Regions from separate parts of the Curtobacterium sp. MCJR17_020 genome, predicted to be linked through region 1. Evidence: riboswitches for the same ligand, from Rfam matches in the RefSeq annotation. Region 1 holds a riboswitch; the other holds the start of a gene.

The links. A riboswitch is a leader RNA that binds a small molecule or an ion and turns the genes downstream of it on or off. The one in region 1 is predicted to bind thiamine pyrophosphate.
Region 2: it holds a riboswitch for thiamine pyrophosphate, as region 1 does, so the genes downstream of both, thiM (hydroxyethylthiazole kinase) here and DEJ14_RS05420 (ECF transporter S component) in region 1, are expected to answer to the same signal.

What each region holds. Positions count from the first base shown of each region.
Region 1 is NZ_CP126260.1:1,133,117-1,144,640, reverse strand. It holds gene orn (oligoribonuclease) at 1-532, shown strand, start outside; tRNA gene DEJ14_RS05445 (tRNA-His) at 608-683, shown strand; gene DEJ14_RS05440 (acyltransferase family protein) at 804-2,912, shown strand; gene DEJ14_RS05435 (metallopeptidase family protein) at 2,912-3,256, shown strand; gene DEJ14_RS05430 (nucleoside/nucleotide kinase family protein) at 3,703-4,272, opposite strand; gene DEJ14_RS05425 (ATP-binding cassette domain-containing protein) at 4,265-6,745, opposite strand; gene DEJ14_RS05420 (ECF transporter S component) at 6,748-7,386, opposite strand; TPP riboswitch at 7,382-7,493, opposite strand; gene DEJ14_RS05415 (hypothetical protein) at 7,508-7,828, opposite strand; gene glgX (glycogen debranching protein GlgX) at 7,958-10,192, shown strand; gene treY (malto-oligosyltrehalose synthase) at 10,189-11,524, shown strand, end outside.
Region 2 is NZ_CP126260.1:1,559,591-1,571,114, forward strand. It holds gene DEJ14_RS07405 (LysR substrate-binding domain-containing protein) at 1-462, shown strand, start outside; gene DEJ14_RS07410 (hypothetical protein) at 503-1,450, opposite strand; gene DEJ14_RS07415 (aldo/keto reductase) at 1,778-2,746, shown strand; gene DEJ14_RS07420 (NADPH-dependent F420 reductase) at 2,873-3,508, opposite strand; gene DEJ14_RS07425 (GNAT family N-acetyltransferase) at 3,585-3,881, shown strand; gene DEJ14_RS07430 (VOC family protein) at 3,904-4,365, shown strand; gene DEJ14_RS07435 (MarR family winged helix-turn-helix transcriptional regulator) at 4,448-4,918, shown strand; gene DEJ14_RS07440 (metallophosphoesterase family protein) at 4,915-5,424, shown strand; gene thiD (bifunctional hydroxymethylpyrimidine kinase/phosphomethylpyrimidine kinase) at 5,493-7,055, opposite strand; gene thiE (thiamine phosphate synthase) at 7,052-7,801, opposite strand; gene thiM (hydroxyethylthiazole kinase) at 7,798-8,670, opposite strand; TPP riboswitch at 8,659-8,754, opposite strand; gene DEJ14_RS07460 (NUDIX hydrolase) at 8,852-9,757, shown strand; gene DEJ14_RS07465 (MFS transporter) at 9,796-11,034, opposite strand; gene DEJ14_RS07470 (GntR family transcriptional regulator) at 11,037-11,524, opposite strand, start outside.

The DNA.
Region 1 (11,524 bases):
CCTCGAGCCCGTGCACCCCGGATTCGACATCGTGATCAAGCCGGACCAGTCCGCGCTCGACAACATGAACGAGTTCGTGACGAACATGCACGTCACGTCGGGACTCATCGACGAGATCCCGAACGGCGTCAGCCTGGCGGACGCCGAGTACCAGGTACTCGAGTACATCCTCGAGCACGTCCCGGCCGAGGGCACCGCTCCCCTGGCCGGCAACACCATCGGCACCGACCGCGCGTTCCTGTCCAAGTACATGCCCCGCGTCGACGGTCACCTGCACTACCGCAGTGTCGACGTGTCGAGCATCAAGGAGCTCTGCCGCCGCTGGTTCCCGCGCGTGTACTTCAACTCGCCGGAGAAGCACGGCGGGCACCGGGCCCTGGCGGACATCCTCGAGTCGATCCGTGAGCTCGAGTACTACCGTCGCGCCGGCTTCGTCGCCGGGCCTGGGCCGACCACGGACGAGGTGCGCGCCGTCCAGGCCGAGGTCGTCGAGAAGTGGGAACCGCGGCTGTCGCAGCCCGCAGCCGAGTGACGACACGGGTGGTCGGCACCGCCCGCAGCATGTACTACTATTGAGTGGTCGCGCCGGTCTGCTGGCGTGTGCATGGTGGATATAGCTCAGTTGGTAGAGCGCCTGGTTGTGGTCTAGGAGGTCGCGGGTTCGAGACCCGTTATTCACCCCAGTGCTGACGAAGGTCAGCAGAAAGCCCCGTCCGATCGGACGGGGCTTTCGTCGTCATGGGTGCTTTCCTGAACATCTGAAATACTTGCTGAGAATATCACGCAATGGATATCCTGTTCGCGTGCACACCCGAACTCTCCGCCCCGACGTCCAGGGGCTCCGCGGCATCGCGGTGGCAGCAGTCGTCCTCGACCACGCCTTCCGCTGGCCGAGCGGTGGGTTCCTCGGCGTCGACGTCTTCTTCGTGCTCTCCGGCTTCGTCATCACGGCCGGATTGCTACGCGAACGTACCCGGACCGGTCGGATCAACCTGCGCGACTTCGCCGTCCGACGGGTACGTCGCCTCGCGCCGGCTTCGATGCTCGTGCTCGTCGCGACCACCGCAGCGGCGTGGGTGCTGCTCCCCGCGACACGCTTCGGGACCGTCGCGACGGACGCCCTCTGGTCCGCAGTCGCGGTGCAGAACTGGCGGCTCGCGTCCGAGGGGACCGACTACTTCGCTGCGACGACCTCGGCGTCGCCGTTCCAGCACTTCTGGTCCCTCGGGGTCGAGGAGCAGTTCTACCTGGTCCTCCCGGTCCTGATGCTGCTCCTGCTCGGGCGCTCGGCCGGCACCGGGCGCAGCGCCGAGGTCGGACGGGCCGGCCTGACGACCATGGTGATCGCCGTGCTGACCATCTGCTCGCTGGTGTGGGCTTTCCTCTCGGTCACCCGCGACCCTGGGGCGGCGTACTTCTCGACGGCGACCCGCGCCTGGGAACTCGGCCTCGGCGTCGTGGTGGCCCTGCTCGTGCGCCGAGGACGCGCACTGCGCCCGTGGCTCGCCGAGACCCTGGTGATCATCGGGACAGCCTCGATCCTCGGGTCGATCGTCATCGGACGCGAGTCGATCGGCGTCCCGGCTCCGCTCGCCGTCGTCCCGACGATCGGCACCGCCCTGGTCCTGATCGCAGGGGCCGGGCCCGGACGCGGTGCGTGGGCCGCCGCTCCGCTTCGGTGGCGACCCCTCGTCGGGCTCGGCGCCATCAGCTACTCCCTGTACCTCTGGCACTGGCCGTTCATCGTCCTGCTGCCCCTGTTCACCTCGCTGCCGATGCCCGCGATCGTGGCGCTGTCCCTGCTGGCCGCGATCGCCAGCTACGCGACGGTCGAGACCGCCTTCCGACACCGCGGACTCGTGTCGACGCTGCGTGAGCACCGTCTGCGGCTCCAGCTCGGCGGACTGACCGTGCTCACCGTGCTGACGCTGATCACCGTGTCCGGCACCGCGGAACGACTGAAGCCGCTCCCCGCGGTGCCTGCCGCGGCGGCCGATGCAGGTCCGGCCGAGGACGACGACGCCTTCCCCGCGCTCCGGGCGCGTGCCGATGCCGTCGCCGCAGGTCTGGCCGCGCGTGCGTGGCCGGACACCCTCACGCCGAGCGCCGACGCCATCAGCGCGGCCGGCTACGCGGACTCGCTCACCACCGCCTCGGACTGGGCGTCGACCATCGGGTGCTCGCGGATCGGCGCGGACTGGCGTGCCGCGGGCTGCACGTGGGGCCCGGAGGCCGAGACCAGTACCGACATCGTGCTCGCCGGCGACTCGACGGGGGCGTTCTCGGCGCCGGGGTGGCGTGCCCTCGCCGATGTCTCCGAGGCCGGCGTCCGGGTCCGCAACGCCGCAGAGATCGGCTGCCCCTTCTCGACGACCGCGCTCCGGTCAGACGCCGCGACGTGCGCCACGCACAACGCCGAGGTGCTCGCCGAACTCGAGCGGACCAGCCCGGACGTCCTCGTCGTCACCAACCGGTTCTGGGACGAGAACGACCCGAGTCTGGAGTCGATCGACGAAGACGCCTACCAGGACGGCGTCCGCGAGATGATCGAGGCAGCCCGCGCCCACGTCGGCCGCGTCGTCGTGGTGCCGGCGACGCCGCCGGGGTACGCCCCCACGAGCTGCACCTCGGGCACCAAGGGGCCTCAGGACTGCCGGACCAGCGACGGCGTCGCCCGCTCGCAGATGCGCTCGCTCACCTCGGCGCTGAAGGGTGTCGAGGGGGCCGAGGTCCTCGACACGACCCCGCTCTGGTGCGTGTACGGGTCTTGCCCGCTGCTCATCGGCGATGTCTTGACACGGTTCGACCCGGTGCACGTCACACCCGAGGCATCGCGAGCGTCCGCACCGGCCCTGCTCGACCTGCTCCGTCAGCAGGAGGTCCTGCCGGGTGTGACACCATCGGACCCGTGATGGAGATGTCCGCCGACGACTTCGAGCAACTCGTGACCGACGAACTCGATCTACTGCCCGACGAGATGGTCGACGGGCTCGACAACGTGGTGTTCGTCGTCGAGGACGAACCGGAGAACGGCGAAGAGCTCTTCGGCGTGTACGACGGCATCGCGGCCACCGAGCGCGGGCAGTACGGCTTCGGCGAGCTGCCCGATCGGATCGTGGTGTTCCGCAAGCAGCACCTGGCCGAGTGCGACACCGTCGACGAGCTCAAGGACGAGGTGCACACGACCCTCGTCCACGAGATCGGGCACTTCTACGGCATCGACGACGAGCGGTTGCACGAGCTCGGCTGGGCGTAGGCAGCGCCCGAGACTCGTCGGGCGTCGGTCGAGACTCGTCGGGCGTCGGTCGAGACTCGTCGGGCGTCGGTCGAGACTCGGGTTGAGCGACACTGCTCGGCGCACGGGACGCGAGAAGTGTCGCGCACCCCGAGTCTCGGCAGCGCCCGCGGCAGCCGCCGCTGCGGGGCTGACGCCGCTGCTCGCCGCGGGGTTCGTGGAGCTCGGTGGGGCTCGCCGTGGATCCGGTGTGGGTACGTCGGGGTGTACGCGGTGCTGACCATCGTGGCGGCGGTCTTCGCGGTGGACCCGGTCGCGCGTGCGCGGGGCCGCGCGGCGGGCAGGGCCGAGTTTCGCGGTGAGCGACAGTTCTCGCGCTCGGGCGTTCGAGAACTGTCGCTCAGCCCGAGACTCGGCGCAGCCAGCCCGAGACTCGGCACAGCCAGCCCGAGACTCGCGGCGACCCGCTACGTCCGCAGCACCACGTCGGCCAGGGACGCCGGGTCCTCGGCGGCGATGAAGTCCTGCTCCTGCGCCGCCCACCGGTCCCACTCGCGCGCGAAGGTGTCGCCGTCGCGGCCGATCGCCCGGTCCCAGCGGACTGCGTCGTCCGCCTCGAGCCACACCGCCAACGAGGCCAGCTCCACCGACGCCCGTGAAACCGCCCCGCAGCCCTCGATCACGATCGGCAGGTCGGGGTCGACCGCGGCCCACTCCGCCGGGCCGTCGGCCACCCAGTCCCACCGGCGGTACCCACTGGGAGGCCCGAGCACGTCGCGGACCACGGCGTCGGCCGCCGCGCGCAGTCCGTCCCACCCCGGGTAGACGTCGTCGAGGTGCACGACCTGCGCCCCCAGCAGCTGCGCGAGCTGGTCACCGAGGGTCGTCTTGCCGGTGCCGGAGCGGCCGTCGACGAGGACCACGAGGCGCCCGCCCGATGCCACCGCAGCACCGGCTGCGGCCGCGGCGACGCCCGCGGCGAGTCCCTCGCCGTCCGCCGGGTCCGCCGGGTTCGCCGGGTCCGCCGACTCACGCACGCCAGGTCCCCGCTGCCACGGCGACCGCGATCGACGCGACACCGATCCCGACGAGCACCGCCACCATCGCCCACTCCGGCCACGCGAACCGTGCGACCCGCGCCCACGTGCGTCGCCCGGGAGCCCCGAACCCGCGCGACTCCATCGCCACCGCCAACGTCGTCGCCCGTCGCAGCGCCAGGACCAGCAGCGCGAACGCCATCGACGCCCCACGCCGCAGCCGTCCGGTGTCGGCCAGCCCCCGAGCGCGCCGCGCCATCGCGAGCTGCCGCCAGTCGTCCACCAGCAACGTCATCATCCGGATGGCCGCGAGGGCCCCGAGCACGAACCGCGCCGGCAGCCGCAGCACCTGCGCGAGCCCGTCGGCCAGGTCGGTGGGGTCGACGCGGACGAACAACGCGACCGCGGGCAGCCCCACGGCGAGCACGCGGAGCGCCGTCGCCAGGGCGAGCATCAGCGACCCGTCGGTGACGTGGGCGAAGCCGAAGTCGAACCACTCCCGTCCGGAAGGTCGTCCGTACAGCGCGATGCTCACCGCCGTGAGCGGCACGGCCACCAGGACCGGTGACACCCGCAGCAGCAGGGTCCGCACCGGCAGCCGCAGGAGTGGCAGCAGCGCGAGCTCGACCGCGAGGGCGACGGCTGCGGACACGACGTCCAGGCTCAGCACGAGGCACACGCCGAGCGCGAGGACGCCGACGAGTGAGGCCACCGGTTGGACGGCGCGGACGCCGCGGTGGTGGTCTGTCGGGTCGGTGGCGGTCGTTGCGTCGGTTCGGCCTGGAGGCGCGGTCCGGCCTGTCGACGTCGGCCCCGTCTCCGGGGTGGTCGCCGTCGCACCCCCCTGGTCGCGGTCCACGCGCCGGGCTCCGTCCGCCCCGAGCACGACCTCGTCGGCGTCGAGCGCCCGGATCAGGTCGCGGTCGTGCGTGACGGCGACGACGGTGGTGCCGGCGTCGGCGAGTGCTCCGAGGTGCCGGACGACGGCGTCCCACGTGGACCGGTCCTGCCCGGAGGTCGGTTCGTCGAGCACGACGACCGGCGGCCGCGCGGCGACGACAGCGGCGATGGCGAGCCGTCGCTGCTCGCCGCCGGAGAGCGTGAACGGGTTGGCGTCGGCGAGGTGGGCGAGGCCGAACTCGCCGAGGAGCGCGTCGGCCCGACCCGCGGCGTCCGCAGCGCCGATCGCGCGGGGGCCCGCCTCGACCTCCTCGCGGACCGAGCCGGCGACGAACTGGTGCTCAGGGTCTTGGAAGACGGTGCCGATGCGGGCGGCGAGTTCGCGGCTCGACCACGTGTGCGGCGCCGGGTCGAGGCCGGCGGCGAGGTCCGTCGTGGCGGCGAACTCCCCCGCGACCGGAGGCAGGAGCCCCGCGAGCGTGAGGCCGAGCGTCGACTTGCCGACCCCGTTCGGCCCCGTGATCGCCAGGACCTGTCCGGCTCGGAGTTCGAGCTCGATCCCGCTGCCCACTCGCTGTCGCTTACCCCGGCCGGTCCCGAGGTCCCGCGCCTCGAGCAGCGCGCCAGCCCCCGTGCCCGCCCCCGCCCCGACGCCCGCGCCCGCCCCCTCGCCGAGCGGGCGAAATGCCACGGTCCCCTCGGCGGCCGACCCGGGCATTTCGCCCGTTCGCGCAGCCGGACGCAGCCGCCCGCGGGCCGCGCCACGCTCTGGCTCGGCGCCGGGCACCCACACCCCGGCCGCGGTGAGCGCGGCGCCGTGGCGGGCGAGCACCTCGGCAGGCGTGCCGTCCGCGACGACCCCGCCGCCGGGCTCGAGCAGCACGAGCCGGTCGACCAGGTCGAGCCAGGTGCCGATCCGGTGCTCCACCACGAGCAGGGTCGCCCCCGTCTCGTCGAGCAGCGCGCGGACGGCGTCGTGCACCTGGACCACGCCGGCCGGGTCGAGGTTCGCACAGGGTTCGTCGAGCACGAGGGCTCCCGGCCGCATCGCGAGCACCCCGGCGAGCGCCAGTCGTTGCCGCTGGCCGCCGGAGAGCATCGCGGTCGAACGGTCGAGGGGCAGGTCGAGCCCGACGACCGTGAGCGCCGACCGCACCCGTGCCCAGGTCTCGTCGCGCGGGACGGCGAGATTCTCGCACCCGAAGGCCACGTCGTCGCCGATCCGCGACATCACGGTGTGCGCCTCGGGGTCCTGCATGACGAGTCCGACACGCCCGCGGACCGCGCGGGGGTCGGCACCGTCGACCAGGACCGAGCCCTGCACGGAAGCAGCGGTGTCGTCGGTGGGGTCGGGTTCGTCGGGCAGCACGGCGGCGACCGCCCGGAGCAGCGTCGACTTGCCGGAGCCGGACGGCCCGACGACCGCGACCCGCTCCCCCGGCTCGACGGTCAGGTCGACGCCACGGACGGCCCACTCGGCGCGTTCGGGGTAGCGCCACCCCCAGTCGCGGAACGCGATGCGCGCGGCGCGCACGCCGACGACGTCCGGGGACGTCGACGACGGAGCCGACACCGTCACACCAGTTCGCGCGGCCGACGCCGGCTGTGCTCCCGGCCGGCCGCGAACGAGGACAGCACGCCGGTGCGTGCGAGCGCGCGGACGATCAGCCACGAGCCGGCGCCCGCGATGACGGCACCCGACACGATCGCGCACACGACGTAGACGACCTTGAACGCGGCGTCGAGACCCGGGTACCACAGCACGGTGTCGTTGATGCCGAGCGCGAGGCCGGCTGCGGCGCCCGCCAGGACGACGACCGGCAGCCGGTACACGCGGTACAGGAAGAGTGCGAGGACGATCTCGGCGCCGAGACCCTGGACCAGTCCGGCCTCGAGCGTCAGCCACCCCCACTGCGTGCCGAACAGTGCCTCGACCGACGCGGCGACCATCTCGCCGTAGAGCGCGGCACCGGGCTTGCGGACGACGATCGCGACGAGCGGGCCGGCGAGCAACCACACTCCGCCGAACAGGGCCTTCGTGCCCGGCAGGACGAGGTCCATGACGGCGCTGATGGGTTCGTAGCCGAACTCCCACAGCCGGAAGACGACGCCGAGCGCCACCGCGAGCACGCTCGCGACGACGATGTCGACGACCCGCCAGCGCAGCGATCGCCGCGGAGCGGTGTGGACGGTTGATGACGTGCCAGAAGACATGGTGCTGGACTCCTCCCTGCGCCGGCATGATCCGGATCAGGTTCGACGGTCGGAGCGCCACTCGCTCCCTCTCAGCCCGGCGGTCCCGGACTCCCGTGTGTGTCCCAGCAGTCTAGACGGGCTACTTCTTCAGGACGCGCACCAGTTTGCGGAGCACGGTGCCGGTCACCCAGACGAGCGGGATGCTCACGGCGACGAGCGAGATGAGGTTCGGCTCGAACTCGAGGTCCTTGCCGGGACGACGGATGTAGGCGCCGACCGGGATCGACGCGCCGCCGCCACCGCCGCCGCCGTTCTCGTCGTCCCCGCCGCCCCCGAAGCCGAACCAGCCGAGGGACACCGGGATGAGGGTCTGGTCGCCGACCTCGACGGGGTCCCCGTAGTTCGTGGAGACGCCGATCGGGCGTACCTTGTCTGCGATCTGCGTGACGATGTTGGCCATGCGCGCGACGCTACTCGTCCGTTCCTCCACAGGCCGGGCCACGCGCGCACGGGTACACAGCTGGCGCTTGTCTGCGGACGCGGACGGGTGTCACCGATATGTTGGCGCGACCATCACCTGGAGGACCGTTTGCACACCTGGCCCGGCAATCCGTACCCGCTCGGGGCGACCTACGACGGAAGCGGCACGAACTTCGCGCTCTTCAGCGAGGTCGCCGAGCGCGTCGAACTCTGTCTGTTCGACACCGACGGCAACGAAGAGTGCATCCCCCTCGTCGAGGTCGACGCCTACGTCTGGCACGCCTACCTGCCGAACATCGGCCCCGGGCAGGAGTACGGCTTCCGTGTCCACGGCCCGTACGACCCCGACAGCGGGGCACGCTGCAACCCGTCGAAGCTGCTGCTCGACCCCTACGCCAAGGCGACGAGCGGCGAGATCGACTGGGACCAGTCACTCTTCGCGTACACGTTCGGCGACCCGGACTCGACGAACGACGACGACTCCGCGGCGCACATGATGAAGGGCGTCGTGATCAACCCGTTCTTCGACTGGCAGGGCGACCGCGCACCGCGCACGCCCTACGGCGAGACGGTCATCTACGAAGCGCACGTCAAGGGCCTCACCGAGACCCACCCCGACGTGCCCGAAGAGCAGCGCGGCACCTACGCCGGCGTCTCGCACCCGGCGGTCATCGAGCACCTGCAGCGACTCGGCATCACGACGCTCGAGCTCATGCCGGTGCACCAGTTCGTGAACGACTCGACCCTGCAGGACAAGGGGCTGTCGAACTACTGGGGCTACAACACCATCGGCTTCTTCGCGCCGCACTCCTCGTACTCGTCCTCGGGCGACCAGGGCCAGCAGGTGCAGGAGTTCAAGACGATGGTGCGGGAGCTCCACCGCGCCGGCATCGAGGTCGTGCTCGACGTCGTCTACAACCACACCGCCGAGGGCAACCACCTCGGGCCGACGCTGTCGTTCCGCGGCATCGACAACGCGGCGTACTACCGCCTGGTCGACGACGACAAGAAGTTCTACATGGACTACACGGGCACCGGGAACTCGCTCAACGTCGGGCACCCCCACTCGCTGCAGCTCATCCTCGACTCGCTGCGTTACTGGGTGACCGAGATGCACGTCGACGGCTTCCGCTTCGACCTCGCCTCGGCGCTCGCCCGCGAGTTCTACGAGGTCGACCGGCTGTCCGCGTTCTTCGAGCTCGTGCAGCAGGACCCGATCGTGTCGCAGGTCAAGCTCATCGCCGAGCCCTGGGACGTCGGCCCCGGCGGCTACCAGGTCGGCAACTTCCCGCCCCAGTGGTCGGAGTGGAACGGCAAGTACCGCGACACCGTGCGCGACTTCTGGCGCGGCGAGTCGTCGACGCTCGGTGAGTTCGCCTCGCGCATCTCCGGCTCGGCCGACCTGTACGAGCACGACGGCCGCACGCCCAAGGCCAGCATCAACTTCATCACCGCGCACGACGGCTTCACGCTGTACGACCTCGTCGCCTACAACGAGAAGCACAACGAAGCCAACGGCGAGGACAACAACGACGGCGAGAGCCACAACCGGTCCTGGAACTCCGGCGCCGAGGGCCCGACCGACGACGAGACCGTGAACGCCCTGCGGCTGCAGCGACGCCGGAACTTCCTGGCGACGCTGCTCCTCAGCCAGGGCGTGCCGATGATCGCCCACGGTGACGAGCTCGGCCGTTCGCAGTCCGGCAACAACAACGTCTACGCGCAGGACTCCGAGCTCAGCTGGATCGACTGGGAGTCCGCGGACGACGACCTCGTCCAGTTCACCGCCGACGTGGTCAAGCTGCGCCACGACCACCCGACGTTCCGCCGCACCCGGTACTTCAACGGGCGCCCGGTGCGCCGTGGTCAGGACGAGCCGCTGCCCGACGTGGTCTGGCTCACGCCCGAGGGCGACGCGATGTCGCCGGAGGACTGGGACTCCGGTTTCGGCAAGAGCGTCGGCATGTACCTGAACGGCGACGGCATCCGTGGGCGCGACTCCCGAGGCGAGCGCGTCACCGACGTGGCGTTCATCACGTACTTCAACGCCCACGACGACGTCGTGACCTTCACCCTGCCGCCCGAGGAGTACGCACCCGGCTGGACGGTCCGCATCGACACCGCCGAGCCCGGCGCCCGTGACGAGATCGTCGAGGCGGGCACGCCGCTCGACGTCCCCGCCCGGTCGATGATCGTCCTGCGTGCCGAGCCGAACCACGAGGTCTCCGTCGCACCGGTCGAGGTCCAGCACCACGAGGGCGATCCAGAGCTCCGGTCCCCGCAGGACGCCGTGACGCCAGCGAACCCCGCCGGTTCCACCGCGCCGAGCGGCACCGCACGATGAGCGCCGGCACACCGGGAGCCGGGCGTCGCGTCCCGGTCTCGACCTACCGGCTGCAGGTCTCCGCCGACTTCGACCTGGCCGCGGCACGCGACCTCGTCGACTACGTGCACGACCTCGGCGCCGACTGGCTGTACCTGTCGCCGGTCCTGCAGTCGGAGCCCGGCTCGGACCACGGCTACGACGTCGTCGACCACACGCACGTCGACACCGACCGTGGTGGGGACGAAGCCCTCCGGGTCCTCGCCGAGGCCGCGCACGCGGTCGGGCTCGGCGTGCTCGTCGACGTCGTCCCGAACCACGTCGGGGTCGCCACCCCGGCGGTCAACCCGTGGTGGTGGTCCCTGCTCGAACTCGGGCAGGGCTCGCCCGTCGCCTGGGCGTTCGACGTCGACTGGGACGCCGGCGACGGCAAGGTCCGGGTGCCGGTCCTCGACGACCGGCTGCTCGAAGCCGTCACGCTCGACACGTCAGACGCCGAGCACCCGGTGCTCCGGGTCGGCGAGACCGCGTACCCGACCGCGCCGGGCAGCGCCCACCCGGGCGACTCGGTCGAGGCCGTGCACGCGCTGCAGCACTACGCGTTCGTGCACTGGAAGCGTGCCGACCACGACCTGAACTACCGCCGCTTCTTCGCGGTGAACACGCTCGCGGCCATCCGGGTCGAGGAACCCGAGGTGTTCGCGGCGTCGCACGGCGTCATCGGCGGCTGGTTCCGCGACGGCCTCGTCGACGGCCTGCGCATCGACCACCCCGACGGCCTGTACGACCCCGCCGGCTACCTGCAGGACCTCGCCGAGCTGACCGGCGGTGCGTACACCCTCGTCGAGAAGATCCTCGAACCCGGCGAGGAGCTCCCGAGCTCGTGGCCCGTCGACGGCACGACCGGGTACGACGCCCTGGGCGTCCTGGACCGCGTGCTCGTCGACCCCGCGGGCGAACCCTCGCTGACCGCGGCGTCGGGCGCGGAGCCCGCGGACTGGCAGCAGCTCACGCACGACACCCGCCGCGGCATCGCCGACGGGATCCTGGGCAGCGAGGTCGAACGACTCGCCCGACTGCTCGCCCCGGTCGCCGCCGGAGCGGACGCGATCACGCACGAACGGCTCGTCGACGCCCTCGCCGAGGTCGTGGCGTCGTTCGACGTGTACCGCACCTACCTGCCCGAGGGCGCGCACCACCTCATCGCGGCGCTCGAACGCGCGGCAGAGGCCCGTCCCGACCTCGACGACGTCATCGACCGCATCGCCCCGGCGCTCGTCGACCCGGAGAACGCCGCCGCGATCCGCCTGCAGCAGACGAGCGGCATGGTGATGGCCAAGGGCGTCGAGGACA
Region 2 (11,524 bases), 430 kb from region 1:
CGCCGGGTGCACGCCGGCCAGCTCGACCTGGTGTTCATCAAGCAGACCGCAGGGGAGTCCGCCGAGGGGACCCGGGTCGCGACCGATCAGATGGTGTGGATGGCGCAGGACGGCATCGCGGTCGAACGCGACGAGCCCGTGCCGCTCATCGCGTACCAGGCCCCGAGCATCAGCCGGCAGATGGCGATCGACGCCCTCGAATCAGCCGGCCGCACCTGGCGGATCACCTGCAACACCCGCGACGTCAACGGCGTGCTGGCGGCTGTGCGGGCGGGGATCGGCGTGGCGGTGTTCCCGCACTCGCTCATCCCGGCGGACCTGGTGAAGGTGTCGCAGCGGCTCGGGTTGCCGGACCTGCCGGCGGTCGACTACGTCCTCATCGCCAACCCGACGGTGCAGCGCGGGCCGATCGACGCCCTGACGAACGCGATCCTGTCCCGCGGGGTCGTCCGGGCGGTCTGACCGCGCCAGCCGACGGCCGGCCCGGAGACGGACGCGCGGGCTACGGCGCGAGGGTCGGGGTCGTCCCGGTCCCGGTCAGGTCGGGCAGCGTCACCCCTGCGAGCGGCAGCAGCGCCGCCGCGACGGCCCACAGCAGCACGAGCGTGCCGACGCCACCGAGCACGGCGCCGAGCAGCGCGACCGGCCGCTGCCACGTCGCCGCACGGTCGCGCAGCGTCACGAGCGACACCACCAGCGCGAGGAGTCCGAGCACGACGCCGACACCGTGCACGGTCGCTGGCGCGGTGAACCACCACGCGGCGAGTCCGAGCGTCGCGATGCCCGCCACGGCGCCCAGGACCGCTCCCGGGGTCGCACCGAGCGCACGGCGCGGCTCCGGCTGGGCGGCTGCGGCCACAGGCTGGTCGAGCAGTTCGGTCGGGAGGCCCGGCTCGGCCCCGACGGACGCGCTCGCCTCCGCCACGGGTGCGGTCGAGGGCACGGTGGCGTTCGTGGCCGCGGGTGCAGCCGCGGACGCCGGCGCCTGCAGGACCGCGTCGAAGGACCGCACGTGCGCGGACGCGGGCGTCGGTGCCGGGGTCACGGCGGTGGCGGCGGCCTGCTGGTGGGCGAAGCGGCGCGGCGTGCGGAAGCCGATCAGGCCGACGGGTTCGGGTTCGGTGCCCTCGACGACGACGTGCTCCAGGCCGGGCACGGAGAACCGCGGCTGTCCGGCGGAGGGCACGGGCGACGGTGCGGGGGCCGGTGCGGTGCGGGGAGCGGCGTCGATCGGTGAGACCGGGGCCGGTGCGGAGGCCACGGCGGCGGTGTCGAACGGCACGGTGTGCACGGTCGGCGAGGTCGGGGCCGGCGGCAGGAGGTCCTGCTGCGGCGGGTAGTCGGGGACCGTGACGTCGTCCTCGACCAGGGCGGCGATGGACGCGGGCACCGGCGTCGACGCTGCGTCCGGGGCGAGCGTGGCCGTCGGCTGCGGGGCGGAGCCGAGCACGGCGGTGGGAGCGGCGCGCGCCGTGGGCGGGGCGCGACGTGGCGGGGGTGGGACGGGCCTCCTGGCCGGTGCTCGCTGCGGAGTCAGAGGCGACCCGCCGGGCGGACGCGGCCGGTTCGACGGACGGGAGCCGCTCAACGGACGCGGCCGGTTCGACGACCGGTGCGGTCACCCAGGACGGGACGGGACGGCGCGGCCGTTCCGAATCCTGCATGCGATGCGACGCCACTGCGGTGCTCCCTTCGTCGACTGATCCATCGTCAGTTCTAGCGGCAACGGTCGCGGATGTCGCAGCCCCAGTTCCGGGGTCGCCGGTACGTTCGGGACATGACCGGAATCGAACACCGTCCACTGGGCCCCTCGGGGCTCGTCGTCTCCACCGTCGGCCTCGGCTGCAACAACTTCGGGCGGCCGGGGACCGCCTCCGAGTCGCAGGAGGGCACCGACGCCGTCGTGCGGGCGGCACTCGACGCCGGGGTCACGCTCTTCGACACGGCCGACATCTACGGCGGCCGGCCCGGCATGTCCGAGGAGATGCTCGGCCGGTCGATCGCGGGACGGCGTGACGAGATCGTGCTCGCGACGAAGTTCGGCATGGACATGCAGGGCGCGAACGGGCCGGACTGGGGTGTGCGCGGGTCGCGGCGGTACGTCCGGTTGGCCGTCGAGTCGTCGCTCCGTCGCCTCGGGACGGACTGGATCGACCTGTACCAGATGCACCGTCCCGACGACGTGACGCCGATCGAGGAGACGCTGTCGGTCCTCGATGACCTGGTCCGCGAGGGCAAGATCCGCTACGTCGGCCACTCGAACTTCGCGGGGTGGCAGATCGCCGAGGCCGAGCTGACCGCGTCCATCGCCGGCACCACGGCGTTCGTGTCCGCGCAGAACGAGTACAGCCCCCTCGCCCGTGCCGCCGAGGCCGAGGTGCTGCCGGCCGTCCGCGCCTACGCCCTCGGGTTCCTGCCGTTCTTCCCGCTGTACAACGGGCTGCTGACCGGCAAGTACACGAAGGCCGGGGGTCCGGCCGACGGGCGCCTGTCGACGTCGAAGCCGCAGCTGCTCGAGGACGCCCCGTGGGACGTGCTCGACGACTACCAGCGGTTCTGCGACCACCGCGGCGTCACGATGCTGCAGGCGACGTTCGCGTGGTTGCTCGCGCAGCCGGGGTTGTCGAGCGTCATCGCCGGTGCGACGAAGCCGGAGCAGATCACGCAGAACGTCGAGGCCGGCACCACGTGGGACCCGACCGAGGACGACATCGCCGACATGACGGTGATCTTCGACCGGGCGTAGGCGGGCCCGCCGGGCCGCGGGCCGCCGGGCCCGAGTCTCGGCGTGAGCGACAGTTCTCGCGGCTGTCGGCCCGAGGACTGTCGCCCAGCCCGAGTCTCGGGTCGGCGGGGCCGAGACTCGGGGGAGTCAGCGGGTCGCTGCCTGCAGGGCCTCGCGCAGCTGGTCGGCGGTCAGGCGCGGGCCGTAGCCGGGGGTGTCCCGCTGGATGCGCCAGCCCTCGGCGAGGGGTCCGGCGTCGACGACGTCGAAGCCGAACTCGTCGATGAGGTCCGCGGTGACCTGCTTCGCCTCGGCGTCGTCGCTCGCGACCACGAGCGCGCGGCGGTCCGGGGTTCCGGCCGGGGTGGCGTGGCCGGTGAGGTCCGCGGCGCCGATGTGGTTGAACGCCTTGACGACCCGGGCGCCCGGCAGGTGGTCCTGCAGCAGCTCGGCGGTCGTCGTGGACTCGTCGTCGAGCGCGGCGATGTGGCCGTCGCGCTCCCAGTAGTAGTTGTTCGTGTCGATGACGACCTTGCCGACGAGCGGCTCGGACGGGATCGTGTCGATGGCGGCGAGCGGCACCGTCACGACGACGACCTCGCCCGCGGCGGCTGCTTCGTCGCGGGTGGCCGCACGGGCCTGGTCGCCGAGCTCGGCCACCAGGTCGGCCAGGGTCTCGGGGCCGCGCGAGTTCGCGATCACGACCTGGTGACCGTGCTGCACCGCGAGCCGTGCCAGTTGGGATCCGATGTTGCCTGCGCCGATGATGCCGATGGTCGTCATGGTGTCCATCCAACGCTCGGCGGCCACGAGCATTCCCCTCGGAGCACGCGCGCCCCGGGCGGAGCATGATGGCGGCATGGACCACGAGTTCCGCGACGAGACCGACCAGGACCGCTACGCGATGTACGTCGGCGGCGAGCTCGTGAGCGTGCTCGACTACCGCGAGAACGGCGACGCGATCGCGTTCCCGCACACGTACACGGTGCCGAAGCACCGCGGGCACGGCTACGCGGCCGAGCTCGTCGAGTACGCGGTCGCCGACGTCGAGACGAACTCGACGAAGCGGGTCGTGCCGATGTGCTGGTTCGTCGGCAAGTGGTTCGACGAGCACCCCGAGAAGTCAGACCTGCTCATCCGCAGTGCCGCGGACTGAGCCGACGCGAGAAGAGCGCCCCATGCCCACCATCACCCCCTTCCTCTGGTACGAGGACCAAGCCGAGCAAGCCGCCCGGTACTACGTCGACCTGTTCCCCGGCAGTTCGATCGACAGCGTCGCGAAGACCCCGGACGGCGCGACCCTGGTCGTCGAGTTCACGTTGCTCGGGCAGCCGTACCGGGCGATGAACGGCGGCCCAGGGCACCCGCACACCGACGCCGTCTCGTTCCAGGTCGACGTCGACACGCAGGACGAGCTCGACCGCATCTGGGACGCCCTGCTCGCCGACGGCGGGAAGCCGAGCATGTGCGGCTGGTTGTTCGACCGATGGGGTGTCGCCTGGCAGGTGACCCCGTCGATGATGGGCGAGCTCATGACCGGGTCGGGCGACCCCGAGGCGAACGCCCGTGTCTTCCAGGCGATGATGACGATGCAGAAGCTCGACATCCCCGCGCTCCGGGCCGCAGCTGCAGGTCACTGAGCCCGAATCTCGCGTACCGACCGGTATGGTGTCGGCACAGAAGACCGCCGGCCGGCGCCGGCACCGAAAGGCTGGAGCCACGATGGACCACCCGAGCTCCGGGATCCGCAACAGCGAGATCGGCCGGGCGTACACCGAGCTCGCCCGGATCACCCGACGTGCGAGCATCCGTGCCCGCGGATCCGACCAGGCGCTGAGCGTCGTCGACCAGTCCCTCGTCGACTTCGTGGTGCAGCACCCCGGCTGCATGGCCATCGACATCGCCCGGTACCTGCGCCTGAACCGCTCGACGATCTCGCGGCAGCTGTCCGGGCTCCTCGCCACGAAGCTGATCGAGACGACCGACGGCGGCACCGGCAACGCGAAGCCCCTCGTCGTGACGGACGCCGGTCGCACCGCGCTCGAGCGCTCCGTGCAACTGCACCGGGATGCGCTGGAGGAACGGCTCGCCGGCTGGTCCGACGACGACATCGCCCTGCTCGCCGGACTGCTCGAACGGCTCGGTGCCTCGGACGAGGCCGGACTGCCGATGCCCGGACGATCCTCGACGTGACCACGTCGTTCGTCCTGCTCTCCGACACGCACCTGCCGAAGCGGGCGAAGGACCTGCCTTCGGCGCTCTGGGCCGACGTCGACGCCGCCGACCTGGTGGTGCACGCGGGGGACTGGGTCGACCTCGCCACCTTCGACGCCGTGCAGGCCCGATCCCGCCGGTTCGAGGGCGTGCGCGGGAACAACGACGGCCCCGAGTTCGACGAACGGCTGCCGCTCGTCGCGCACTTCGCGGTCGAGGACCTGCGGTTCGCGCTGGTGCACGAGACCGGTGCGGCGACGGGCCGGGAGCGCCGGATGGCCGCCGAGTACCCCGACGTCGACGTGCTCGTCTTCGGGCACTCGCACATCCCGTGGGACACCGTCGCGCCGTCCGGGCTGCGGCTGCTCAACCCCGGCTCGCCGACCGATCGCCGTCGGCAGCCGGACTTCACGTGGATGCGCGGCACCGTGACCGGCGCGGACCTGGCCGTCGAGCTCGTGCGCCTGCCGCCGCCCCCGCGCTGACGGACCCGCGGGTGCCGAGACTCGGGCCAGGCGACAGTTCTCGGGCCCGGGGCCGCGAGAAGTGTCGCTCACGCCGAGACTCGGGCCCCCGGAACCGTCAGCGGCATCGCGAAGAACGCCAGCTCCCACTCGGTCGAGCGGCGGAACGCCCGCGCCATCCGGCCCCGCTCGGACGGGGTCGCGGCTGCCGCCATCTCCTCGACCAGACGCGTCGCCTCGGCACTCGACGCCGCGAAGCCCGGGTCGCCGTAGGCCGTGATCCAGTCCGCGAACGCGTGCCCGTCCGGCGCCGCTCCGAGCTGTGCGCCCACCCAGGCGTAGACCCGGAAGCAGGGGAGCACCGCCGCGGCGAGCACGGCCGCCGACCCGGAGTCCGCCGCCTGCTGCAGGTGCGCGAGGTACCCGGCGCACGTCGGGTGGACGGGGTCGTCGGCGTGGGTGCCGGCGAGGCGTCGGTGGTGCAGGTCGCGGGCCTCGGCGGCGCACCCCTCGGAGGCCGCCGCCCAGAAGGCGGCAGCCGCAGGACCACGACCAGCGCCGTCAGCCGCAACGCCGTCAGCCGCAGCGCCGGGAGCCGCAGGGCCAGCGCCAGCACCAGCGCCAGCAGCGCTCGCCGCCAACGCCGCCAGGTGCTGCTCGTAGGCCCGCAGGTAGTGCACGTCCTGTGCGAGGTACCCGGCGAACACGTCCGCGTCGAGCGTCCCGTCCCGCAGCCCGACCAGGAACCCGCACTCGATCGTCGACCGCAGCACCGAGCTGACGTCGGACCACCACACGTCGGTGAACCGGGCCACGGGCAGCAACGCTCGGACCACGGCGCCGTGGTCGATCGGCCCGTTGCCGGAACCGACCTCCAGGGCATCGGCTCCCCGCAGGGCCGCCGTCAGCCAGGGCTTCGCCACCCCGACCGCGAGCTCCCAGTCCCCGTGCCGGGCAGCGAGCGTCGCGATCGCACTCGACAGGGAGCACCCGGTGCCGTGCGTGTTGGCCGTCGCGACGCGGGGAGCGATGAACCGCCGAGCGGACCCCGACGGCGACACGAGCACGTCGTCGGAGGTCGGCCCCTCGTCGTGCCCGCCCTTCGCCAGCACGAGCACGTCCCACGTCGACGCCACGAGCCGCGCAGCGTCCAGGACCGGCAACGACGCAGGCGCGGCACCAGCAGCCGCACCAGCCCCGGCCCCCGCCAGCTCCGCCAACACCTGCAACTCGGCCCGGTTCGGCGTCACCAGGTCGGCCAGCCCGAACAGCGCCCCCATCGCCGAGGCGGCGTCCTCGTCGAGCAACCGGTCACCACTCGTCGCGACCATCACCGGGTCCACCACGACCACGGGCGGCCGGTGCTCCCGCAACCAGTCCGTCACGACGCGGACGACCGGTGCCGTGCCGAGCATCCCGATCTTCACGGCGTCGATCGTGACGTCGTCCGACACCGCGTCGAGCTGCTCCCGCAGGAACGCGACGTCCGGCACGTGCACCGACCGCACCCCGTGCGTGTTCTGCGCGACGAGGGCGGTGACCACGCCCATGCCGTACCCGTCGTGCGCGGCGATCGCCTTGAGGTCGGCCTGCAGTCCGGCGCCGCCCGTCGGATCGGTCCCGGCTACGGCCAGGACGCGCGGGACGCTCACGACTCCGCCCCGTGGTGCGACGAAACCCCCGACGGGAGGAACGGATCGCCCGCCGCGAGCCGCCCCGGCTCCGCCCCGTGGCCGGGTCCAGGTCCCCACGCGGCCACGTACGCGGCCGCTGCGGACCCGGGATCGGCCGCGGCGCAGATGCCCGACACGATCGCGACCCCGGCGGCGCCCGCTGCCCGGAGCGGCGCGACGTCGTCGAGGGTCACCCCGCCGATCGCCACGCACGGCACGTCCGTCACCGCCGCGAGCCGGGCGAACCCGCCGTGTCCGAGCGCCGGCGGGTGGTCGGCCTTCGTCGTGGTGGGGTGCACGACCCCGACGCCGAGCAGGTCCACGGTGCCGAGGGGCAGGCGGGCGACGACCGCCAGGTGCTCCGGGGTGTTCGCGGTCAACCCGATGTGCGCATCCGGCCCGAGCAGGGCACGAGCAGCGGTCACGGGGACGTCCGACTGGCCGAGGTGCACCCCGGCGACCCGGTGTCCAGCGTGCCGAGCGGCGAGGGCGACGTCGAGTCGGTCGTCGACCACGACGGCGGCCCGGTCGCCCACGGCGTCGGCCACGGCACCGGTCAGCGCCAGGAGGTCCCGTGCCGAGGCGTCCTTGTCCCGCACCTGCACGATCCGGACCCCGGCGTGCACCGCGGCGCGCACCACCCCGAGCACACCGACACCGTGCCGGTCGGCCAGCGTGCCGTCGGTGACCAGGTACACGCCGAAGTCCTCCGGCAGCCCGCTCATGCCGGCACCACCAGGGACGCAGGTTCGGCCTCGACCGTGATCCGGGCCTCGCGGACGACGTCCTCGGGGGTGAGCGACGCCAACCGGTCGAGGAACAGCGGTTGGAAGGTGCCGGGGCCGCCGGCCTCGCGGGCGGCGAGCTCCGCGGCGATCGTGTGCACCGCGGTCGCCGCGACGGCGGCTGCGCCGGCGTCGTCGGGCGCGACCGACGTGAACGCGGCGACGACCGCGCCGAGGGCGCACCCGCCCCCGGTGATCCGCGTCAACAGCTCGGTGCCGTTCGCGACCCGCACCACACCGGTGCCCGGCGCGACCAGCAGGTCGACGGGACCCGACACGGCCACCGCGGCCACGAGCCTCCCGGCCGACTGACCGGACACGGCGTCGACCGCAGCCGCACGGGCGTCCTCGGTGCCCACCGTGCTGTCGACGCCGCGGCCACCGGCCGACGTGCCGAGCAGGGCGAGGACCTCGGAGGCGTTGCCTCGCAGCACCGTCGGGTGCAGCGCGAGCAGGTCGCGGGCCAGGGCGGTGCGCACCGGCAGCGAGCCGACCGCGACGGGGTCGAGCACCCAGGGGGTGCCGGTGTCGCGGGCGGCGTGCGCGGCCTCGAGCGCCGCGACCCGGGGTTCGGCGTGCGGGGTGCCGGTGTTCACCAGCAGGGCGTCGGCGACCCGGGCGAACGGTCCCGCCTCGGTCGCCACGTCGACCATCGCGGGCGAGGCCCCGAGGGCGAGCAGCACGTTCGCGGTGACGTTCTGCACCACGGTGTTCGTGATGCACTGCACCAGCGGGCTCCGGGCACGGACGGCCTCGAGCAGTTCGGCGGTTCGGTGGGCCCAGGCAGGGGAGGGCGCAGCGGTTTCCATGGACGATCCCTTCGCGAGTACGAGCTCGAGCAGGTTCGACGGGTGTGATCTCAGCCGCTGGTTGCGGCACCCCGTGTCTCGATCGACACCGTACACGAGCAGCTGCGCCGTGCCACGGCTCGTCGTCTCCGGCCCCGTCGTCTCCGGTCACATGCCCTGCACCGTGTGACAGGGTTGGTGTGTGCCAGACTCCACGCCTCCCGGACCGCCACCAGGCCCCCGCGACCCCGGCGACGCCTGGGCGGTCGGTCCTGATGGCACCAAGGCCTGGGGACTCTTCGGCGCCGCGGGGCTGCTCGTCGACGACGGCGCCGGACGCGTGCTCCTGCAGCACCGCGTCGAGTGGAGTCACCACGGCGGCACGTGGGGCATCCCCGGCGGCGCACGCCACCAGGGCGAGGACGCCGTCACCGGAGCACTCCGCGAGTCCGCCGAGGAAGCCGGTGTGCCGCACGACGGCGTCGACCTGCGCCACACGGCACTGCTCGACCTGGGGTTCTGGACCTACACGACCGTGGTGGGGCGTGCCGCTCGGCCGTTCGAACCGGTGATCGCGGACCGCGAGAGCCTCGCCCTGTCCTGGATCCCCGTCGACGAGGTCGAGGACCTGCCGCTGCACCCCGGGTTCGGGAGGTCGTGGCCGGCACTCCGCGCGTCCCTCACCACCGCTCCGCACGTCGTGGTCGACGCGGCGAACGTCGTCGGCAGCGTGCCCGACGGCTGGTGGAAGGACCGGGCGGGAGCCGCTGCACGCCTGCTGTCGTCGGTGACGGCGCTCGCCGTGTCCGGGGTGACCGCCGACGTGCTGGCGCTGCCGTTCGCCCGGTGGTGGCCGCGGTGGACGGTGGTGCTCGAGGGCGAGGCCCGGGCGGCCTCCGGGTCGTCGGACGGCGCACTGCCCCGAGCACTCGACGTCGTCGCAGCGCCGGGTTCGGGGGACGACGCCATCGTGGACGCCGCTCGTGCCGCGGTGGAGGCCGGCGACGGTCCCGTCGTGGTCGTCACCGCGGACCGGGAGCTCCGTGCCCGCGTCGAGGCGCTCGGTGCCGTGGTGCACGGGCCGTCCTGGCTGCGCGACCGGTTCTAGCGGCGGACGACCCTGCGGCAGGCCCTCGCGCGCCGCGCCTACGCCGTCGGCAGGTACCGCCGCGACGACACGAGCACCGCGCACCACGACACGACGCCGAGCCCGACGATCACCCAGAGGACGACCGGCAGCGCCACGACGTTCGCGATCGCCGCGATCACGGCCGGCGCCAGGAACCCCGCGTACGCCGCCGCGTAGAACACCCCGGTGAGTCCGGCCAGGTCGCGGGATCCGGCGATCCGCTGCACCTCGAGCAGCGACGACACCAGTGCGAGCCCGATCCCGACGCCGATGACGACGTTCGCGACGAGTCCGACCACGACGGACTGCAACTCGATCGCGACGACGACCACGGCGATGCCGGCGGTCATGCACGCGAGGGCCGTCGTGAGCCCGCGGGCCGAGGTCAGCGAGTGCACGCGCCGCGCGAGCGGCTGGACCGCACTGGACACCCCGAGTGCGACGACGGTCGCGGCGGTGGCGAACAGCAGGCCCCACGCGCCGGTGGCTCCGGTGAGCCGGGTCGGCAGGTAGCCGTACCCGATCGCCGCCGAGCCGAAGATCCACGGGGCGGTGACGAGCACCACGCGGGTGAACCGTCGGTGCCCGGCGCTCGGCACCCGCAGCTGGCGCCACCACGGACCGGGGACCCCGCCGCAGCGGTTGGTCTCGGGGGTGCGCCAGACGACGACGGCGAAGGGCAGTGCGACGACGATGTGGACCAGGAAGGGCAGCACCTCGGGGATCGGGCCCCACTGCGCGATGAGCCCGGCCACCAGCGCCCCGGAGGCCGAACCGAGCGTGAACGCCAGCGAGGCCCGGCGGGCACCGGACCCGGCGTCGGCGGTGGGGTCGAAGCGTCCCTGCGACAGCTCCTTCACCCAGCTGTTGCCGACGGCCATCGCGATGCCGACGGTGATGCCGGAGAACAGCCGTCCGGCCGCCAGGAACCCGGGGCCGAGTGGTCCGAGCGCGAGCAGTCCGCTGCCGACGACGGCGGAGACGATGGCGGCGAGCATGAGGGGCTTGCGGCCGTGCCGGTCGGACAGCGACCCGGCGACGAGCAGCGCCGGCGCGAGTCCGAGCACGTAGACGCCCAGGAAGACGTTGACGACGACCGACGAGTAGTGCTCGCGGCCCTCGTACATGAGCAGCAGGGGCGAGAACTGGTTGCCGCCCCACGAGCAGACGAACACCGCGCCCCACACCGCGACCCAGGGCAGCACGCGCGCCGAGGGGACGGACAGCGAGCCGGTGGTGGGGATGCTCCCCGTCACGCTCACAGGGCACCCCGGTGCGAGGCGACGTGGGCGTGCAGGACCTCGGCGTAGCGGGCCGCGTCGCCCGCCGCCAGGGCTGCCGCGAGGGCTCGGTGGTCGTCGAGCGAGGCCTGCAGCTGCGACGGCTGCACCCGCATCAGCTGGTGTCTCAGCCGGTTCTGCCGGTCACGGAGCGTCTGCGCGAATCGCACCGCGATCGCGTTCCGCGACGCGCCGATCACCGCACCGTGGAACGCCGCGTCGACCTCGATGAACCGGTCGACGTCGCCCGTCGCGACCGCCTGCTCCTGCTCCGCCAGCATGGCCTGGAGGCCCGGGGTGACGTCCGCCACGCGGCCGTCGGTCACGACTCGGCTCGCCGCCGTGGCCTCGATCGCCTCGCGCATCTCCAGCACGTCCGCCGCCTCGTTCGGGGACATCGGGCGCACCACCGCACCCTTGCGGGACTCCAGGGTGAGCAGGTCCTCGGCTGCCAGGCGGAGGAAGG